One region of the Parageobacillus sp. NEAU-HV-2 genome, then DNA from elsewhere that is predicted to be linked to it. Evidence: a T-box and tRNA genes for the amino acid it is inferred to sense, from the RefSeq annotation. Region 1 holds a T-box; the other holds one or more tRNA genes.

Region 1 (3,386 bases):
TCCTTTTGTCGACCAAGCGATCGACGCTTCGAGCGGTCCCATAAACATTTCGTATAACCGCAGCGTATCGGCGCCATGGCTCTCGACAATATCGTCCGGATTGACGACGTTCCCTCTTGATTTGCTCATTTTTTCATTGTTTTCGCCAAGAATCATGCCTTGGTTAAACAGTTTTTGGAACGGCTCTTTTGTCGGCACGACGCCGATGTCGTATAAAAACTTATGCCAGAAACGCGCGTACAATAAGTGAAGTACCGCGTGCTCCGCCCCGCCGATATAGACATCAACCGGCAGCCATTTTTTCAATTTTTCCGGATCGGCCAGTTGCTTGTCGTTGTGCGGATCGATATAGCGCAAATAATACCAGCAGCTTCCGGCCCATTGTGGCATCGTGTTCGTTTCGCGGCGCCCTTTTTTGCCTGTTTTCGGATCGACGACGTTCACCCATTCTTTGATGTTGGCAAGCGGCGACTCTCCCGTGCCGGACGGTTTAATTTGATCGGTTTTTGGCAGCTTTAATGGCAGTTCTTCTTCCGGTACCGGCGTCATCGTTCCATCTTCCCAGTGAATGATCGGGATCGGCTCGCCCCAGTAGCGCTGGCGGCTGAACAGCCAGTCGCGGAGGCGGTATGACACTTTCTTTTGTCCTTTTCCATTGGCTTCTAGCCATTCAATCATTTTTTTGATCGCTTCTTCTTTGTTTAGACCGTTTAAGAAATCGGAGTTAATATGTTCTCCGTCACCCGTATACGGTTCTTTTGCAATATCGCCGCCGGCGACAACTTCTTTGATTGGCAAATTAAATTTTTTCGCAAATTCATAGTCGCGTTCATCATGCGCTGGCACGGCCATAATCGCGCCCGTACCGTAGCTCATTAACACATAATCGGCAATCCAAATTGGCAGTTTCTCACCAGTGACAGGATGAATCGCATATGCGCCGGTGAATACTCCTGTTTTTTCTTTCGCCAAATCGGTGCGCTCAAGGTCGCTCTTGCTTTTAATCGCGTCTAAATACGCTTCCACTGCTGCTTTTTGCTCTGGAGTTGTGATTTTTTCAACGAGCGGATGCTCCGGCGCCAGCACCGTGTATGTCGCGCCAAACAATGTGTCTGGGCGCGTCGTAAAGACAGTGAACGTTTCCTCATGGCCGTCGATTGCAAAATGGATTTCCGCGCCTTCTGAGCGGCCAATCCAGTTGCGCTGCATTTCTTTAATGCTTTCCGGCCAATCTAACTCTTCTAAGTCTTCGAGCAAACGATCCGCGTAGGCGGTAATGCGAAGCATCCACTGTTTCATCGGCTTGCGGATCACCGGGTGGCCGCCGCGTTCGCTTCTGCCGTTAATAACTTCTTCATTGGCAAGCACCGTGCCTAACGCCGGGCACCAGTTGACCGGGACTTCATCTATATAAGCCAATCCTTTTTCATACAGCTTTAAGAAAATCCATTGCGTCCATTTATAGTAATTCGGATCGGTCGTGTTGATTTCCCGGTCCCAGTCGTACGAAAACCCTAGCGATTTAATTTGGCGGCGGAACGTATTAATGTTTTTCTCGGTAAATTCCGCCGGGTCGTTTCCGGTATCAAGCGCGTATTGCTCCGCCGGCAAGCCGAACGCGTCCCATCCCATCGGATGAAGCACGTTATAGCCTTGCATCCGCTTCATGCGCGCCAAAATATCGGTGGCGGTGTAGCCTTCCGGATGGCCGACATGCAGCCCTGCTCCCGACGGATACGGGAACATATCCAATACGTAAAATTTCGGCTTGTCATCGTCATCGACCGTTTTAAACGTTTTATTTTTTTCCCAATAATCCTGCCATTTTTTCTCTATTTCTCGATGGTTGAAGCTCATTTGCCTTTCCTCCTATCTTTTTTTCTAGTAAACATTGTTAACAAGAGCGCGAATAAAAAAACCTCTCATCCCAAAAGGGACGAGAGGTGCCATTCCCGCGGTACCACCCTTCTTAGCATGCAAAACCGCATGCTCACTCTCATCATTAACGCAGATTCACGGCGGACATTACGAGGCGAAAGCCGCTCATGCCCGCAACTCCGAGGCGAGTTCGTGAACAAACTTCGGTTGACTCGCACCGACCGTCAACTCTCTGCCGTCCGTTTGTCCACTACTACTCCTCTTCACCGTTATTGACCGATATTGTTGATGTATAATATTTTAAAAAATTTGTCGGTTTATTGCAAGTAGGGAAAAATGGAGCTTATATGCTATATATGCCGTTCATCTCTGCACATGACTGTGTTATTCATCTATTTTATGCCGCATTTTCCGCGGATTCCGCTCATAGATGCCGTTTTGATTCATGATCCATTCGCGGCGAATGGTTATCCTGTAACCGTTTGTTTCTCCTTGTTTTGCTTCTTTGACAAATTCCGATCATAGAAGAGCGTCGTGACAAACGCAAGCGCGGCAAAGAAAACAAGCGCGGCAAACAACGGTTTCATGCCGGTGTAATCGGCGATCACCCCACCAAGCACCGGGCCGACCATCCTCCCTGCGGTAGCCGTGCTGTTAACAAATCCTTGGTAAAACCCTTCTTTTCCTGCAGGAGCGAGCTCGCTTGCCACCGTTGGAATCGCTGGCCAGACGATCATCTCCGCCATCGTCAAGACGACCATCGCAACAGCAAATTCCACGAATGAATCCGCTCCTAACAATAAAGCAAACGAAACGACAAAAATCGCAAACCCGACCAGCATTTGCCGCTTGATATAAGGCATCCAGCGCCGGATCGCGACAGACAAGAGCGGCTGCGCCAATACAATCAGCGCGCCGTTGATTGTCCAAAGGAGACTATATTGCCGCAGCGGAATATGAAGGGCCTGCGTATAAGCGGCAATCGTCGTCGGCCATTGTACATAGCTGATCCAGCATAAAAAATAACCGATACAAAGCGTCACGAGCGCGTACCAATTGGCGCGTGCCTCTCCTTTTACCGCTTCCGCCGCCTTTGATTTTGCCGCTTTGGCGACGCGGACATGACGCAATCCAAACACGATAAGCAAGCAAAAGACGGCGTATAGCAATAAATTGGCAAGGAAAATAAGCGTAAACGAATACGACGCCACTACGCCGCCAAGCGCCGAACCAACCGCCACGCCAATATTTTGCGCGACATAAAGCCCGTTAAACGCCCGTCTTCCGCCCTCTGGCCAAATTGCGCCCGCATACGCAGCCGCTACTGGGAATACAATCCCGCTTCCCATCCCGATGATCGTTAAAAAGATGGCGTAATGCGGCCAGCCATGAAAGAAAACAAGGCCAACAAGCGCAGCCATCGTCGCGATAATTCCGATCATCATCGACTTAAAACCGCCAATTTTATCAAACAATAGCCCTCCGGCTAAGTTTCCAACCACGCTTGC
Region 2 (3,386 bases), on a different contig from region 1:
CTTTTCTCCAACGAGAATCAAATCCTGCCCAATCATTTTCTGCATCTTCATCATTAAGCACTGTGTTCATATGCTCCATTTTCCAACCATGCTTGGGCAGTTCCTTTACATAGAAATCATATATATCTTTCCAATAATCGCCTTCGATCACATACTCATGGTCAGTCGGTTCCAATCCATCGAATAAAGGAATGTCTTCGTGTTGTTCGGGAATAATGGACATCCCATCATAAGTATCATCAGTGATTTTTTGATATGCAAACCAGCCCATAGCAATCAAAAACACAATAAATCCAAAAATTAGACGATTTATTTTTTTCATTTAATCCTCCCCTAAAATGTTACATTTTTACGATATCTCCATTTTCCTTAAACATTCTCCCACTCCTTTAACTAAAACCCTTACATTTTATTTTACCAATCCATCAAGATTATTACATAAATTTCTAACATGCCTCGATGATCCTCACCTCCAACAAAAGTTTTGGGGAATGGAGGGAAACCATGGGAAACTCGGTGTTAACGACAACGATATTAAATCGATTACTGCGTTATTCCATTATTTTTAACCTAAAGGGCGAAAGCTATCGATTATGGGAAAAGAGGCTCCAACAAGAAAAACAGAAGGATCAATGAGGTCCTTCTGGGGAATTGCAATTCTCTTTGATTGGATCTAAATTGCAACCGACCAAGCGAGGCGTTAAAACAATTGAGCATGAAATTCGTTTTGGAGAATATACGTTGTTTGTTCGTGTTGGGCCGTGTTCATGGAATTAAGGTTGTAAAAGGTGAAGAAAAGATATTGAATGCCACTCTTTCTGATGAAACTAAATCTTATATAAAACAAAAACATCAACAGTGAAAGCCCTTGTCTTTCGTAAAAAAATAATAGAGCCGATAATGGCTCTTTTTTATAAATATTTCCTACTACCACCGCTTACAAATGAACCACTCATTACAATACTTTCTCCATATCCAGCATTGGGGAGAATCCAATCCTTTCATAGATTCTTCTGCCCTGTGAACTTGCCCATAGTCGAGCCCTTCTTGCTCCTCGCTCTTTTAGCCAAGAACAGACTTCTTCCACCAATTGAGAAGCCAAGCCTTTTTTTCGGTGATTGTTAATTGTATAAACACCAATTACCCAACCAAAAGGAGTTTGCTCTTCACTTAGAGGAGTGGCATACTCCATTCTAATAAGCCCCCCTGCACATGCCACAATATTTCCTTTCTCATCAACCGCAACCCTGAACCTTAGATTGTTCTCCTCGCTCTCCTTAAGAAATAAGTTTCTAACTTCGTTAACACGTTCAATGTTTGGTATAGGTATACCATCCTTTTCCCCCATCTCACATGCCATTTTAAACCAATATTCTGCAAGTAACGGGAGTTCATTTTTTGTTGCCCATCTTGTTATATACATCACATATCCCACCTGTACATTCTTATTTTACTTAAATATTCAATATTCTTTCTTTTAATCCTCCCTCTTCAGCCAGACTGCCCATTAGTTGAATAACCTCCTCAAATATATTAACATCAAATTCCACTTTTGTTCATAAAAGCGGATTGTCATTTCCGATAAGTTTTTCACTCTGTTGTCTAATTGAAAATCATCGTACAATTTTCTTGTCCACACGATTAAGCTTTTGCTTTAGTACGTTAAAAAACAAAAAAGCCAATGCTCTGTATCGTACAAAGCATTGGCTTTAAAGGCTTTTCGTTATGTATGGTGCCGATGGTGGGAGTCGAACCCACACGGGGGGCTACCCCACACGATTTTGAGTCGTGCGCGTCTGCCAATTCCGCCACATCGGCGTAAAACACATATTTGATTATACAATAGCAACAATAGAAAGTCAACAACTTATTTCATGCCGAGGGCCGGACTCGAACCGGCACGGTAGTTACCTACCCCAGGATTTTAAGTCCTGTGCGTCTGCCAATTCCGCCACCCCGGCGCCACACCAATGGAGGCGGCACCCGGATTCGAACCGGGGATAAAGGTTTTGCAGACCTCTGCCTTACCACTTGGCTATGCCGCCACAAAGAGCGGAAGACGGGACTCGAACCCGCGACCCCCACCTTGGCAAGGTGGTGTTCTACCACTGAACTACTTCCGCATTATGGCTGGGGTAGCTGGATTCGAACCAACGCATCACGGAGTCAAAGTCCGTTGCCTTACCGCTTGGCTATACCCCAACAGTAGAAGGAAAGGGCGACTAGTGGGAATCGAACCCACGCATGCCAGAGCCACAATCTGGTGCGTTAACCACTTCGCCATAGTCGCCACAAAATGTTTATTCTTTTATGGCAGGGGCAGTAGGAATCGAACCCACACCGGAGGTTTTGGAGACCTCTGTTCTACCATTAAACTATGCCCCTAAGTGTAAATGGAGGGGGACGGATTCGAACCGCCGAACCCAAAGGGAGCGGATTTACAGTCCGCCGCGTTTAGCCACTTCGCTACCCCTCCATAATGGATGGTGCCGACTGCAGGACTTGAACCCGCAACCTACTGATTACGATTCAGTTGCTCTACCAATTGAGCTAAGTCGGCATATATATCAGAGCCAATCCACATCCAAAATAACACGCAACAGATTCACAGATGTTTAGCTCGTTTCTACTATTGTGATAAGAGTAAGTGGTGGCTCGGGACGGAATCGAACCGCCGACACAAGGATTTTCAGTCCTTTGCTCTACCGACTGAGCTACCGAGCCATATACATTTTTGAAATTAAATATTGTAAATGGCGGTCCCGACGGGACTCGAACCCGCGATCTCCTGCGTGACAGGCAGGCATGTTAACCACTACACTACGGGACCTATATAGATTGCGGGGGCAGGATTTGAACCTGCGACCTTCGGGTTATGAGCCCGACGAGCTACCGGACTGCTCCACCCCGCGACGATAGAAAGAATGATTGATTTAGAGAACTTTAATTAATTTGGTGGTGGAGGATGACGGGATCGAACCGCCGACCCCTTGCTTGTAAGGCAAGTGCTCTCCCAGCTGAGCTAATCCTCCAGCAAAAAGAAAGTGACCCGTACGGGATTCGAACCCGTGTTACCGCCGTGAAAGGGCGGTGTCTTAACCACTTGACCAACGGGCCGTGTGTAGTTAAGTAGTGGCGGAGAGCAAGGGATTCGAACCCTTGAGACGCTATTCGCGCCTACACGATTTCCAATCGTGCTCCTTCGACCACTCGGACAGCTCTCCAAGATGGCTCCGCAGGCAGGATTCGAACCTGCGACCAATCGGTTAACAGCCGATTGCTCTACCACTGAGCTACTGCGGAATAAGATAAAGATTAAGCTATACCCACTTTTATTTTACATTGCCTCTTCCTCTTCTAGCAAATCCAAAGATGCTTGATGCGTC

What was found. A T-box is a leader RNA that pairs with one kind of tRNA and senses whether it is charged. The one in region 1 lies ahead of leuS (leucine--tRNA ligase), so its partner is inferred to be a tRNA-Leu.
Region 2: it encodes a tRNA-Leu, which carries the amino acid that the T-box ahead of leuS (leucine--tRNA ligase) is inferred to sense. The anticodon was not compared.

Annotation. Positions count from the first base shown of each region.
Region 1 covers NZ_JBXUJJ010000002.1:31,403-34,788, reverse strand. Annotated here, with positions in the region: gene leuS (leucine--tRNA ligase) at 1-1,857, opposite strand, end outside; T-box leader at 1,930-2,154, opposite strand; gene AC1WMD_RS03700 (MDR family MFS transporter) at 2,346-3,386, opposite strand, start outside.
Region 2 covers NZ_JBXUJJ010000019.1:29,597-32,982, forward strand. Annotated here, with positions in the region: gene AC1WMD_RS18095 (hypothetical protein) at 1-322, opposite strand, end outside; partial or broken gene AC1WMD_RS18100 (ATP-binding protein) at 457-636, shown strand; gene AC1WMD_RS18105 (GNAT family N-acetyltransferase) at 956-1,423, opposite strand; tRNA gene AC1WMD_RS18110 (tRNA-Leu) at 1,731-1,818, opposite strand; tRNA gene AC1WMD_RS18115 (tRNA-Leu) at 1,876-1,961, opposite strand; tRNA gene AC1WMD_RS18120 (tRNA-Cys) at 1,972-2,045, opposite strand; tRNA gene AC1WMD_RS18125 (tRNA-Gly) at 2,052-2,123, opposite strand; tRNA gene AC1WMD_RS18130 (tRNA-Gln) at 2,128-2,202, opposite strand; tRNA gene AC1WMD_RS18135 (tRNA-His) at 2,218-2,290, opposite strand; tRNA gene AC1WMD_RS18140 (tRNA-Trp) at 2,312-2,385, opposite strand; tRNA gene AC1WMD_RS18145 (tRNA-Tyr) at 2,395-2,476, opposite strand; tRNA gene AC1WMD_RS18150 (tRNA-Thr) at 2,485-2,560, opposite strand; tRNA gene AC1WMD_RS18155 (tRNA-Phe) at 2,649-2,724, opposite strand; tRNA gene AC1WMD_RS18160 (tRNA-Asp) at 2,755-2,830, opposite strand; tRNA gene AC1WMD_RS18165 (tRNA-Met) at 2,839-2,912, opposite strand; tRNA gene AC1WMD_RS18170 (tRNA-Val) at 2,957-3,032, opposite strand; tRNA gene AC1WMD_RS18175 (tRNA-Glu) at 3,046-3,117, opposite strand; tRNA gene AC1WMD_RS18180 (tRNA-Ser) at 3,134-3,224, opposite strand; tRNA gene AC1WMD_RS18185 (tRNA-Asn) at 3,229-3,303, opposite strand.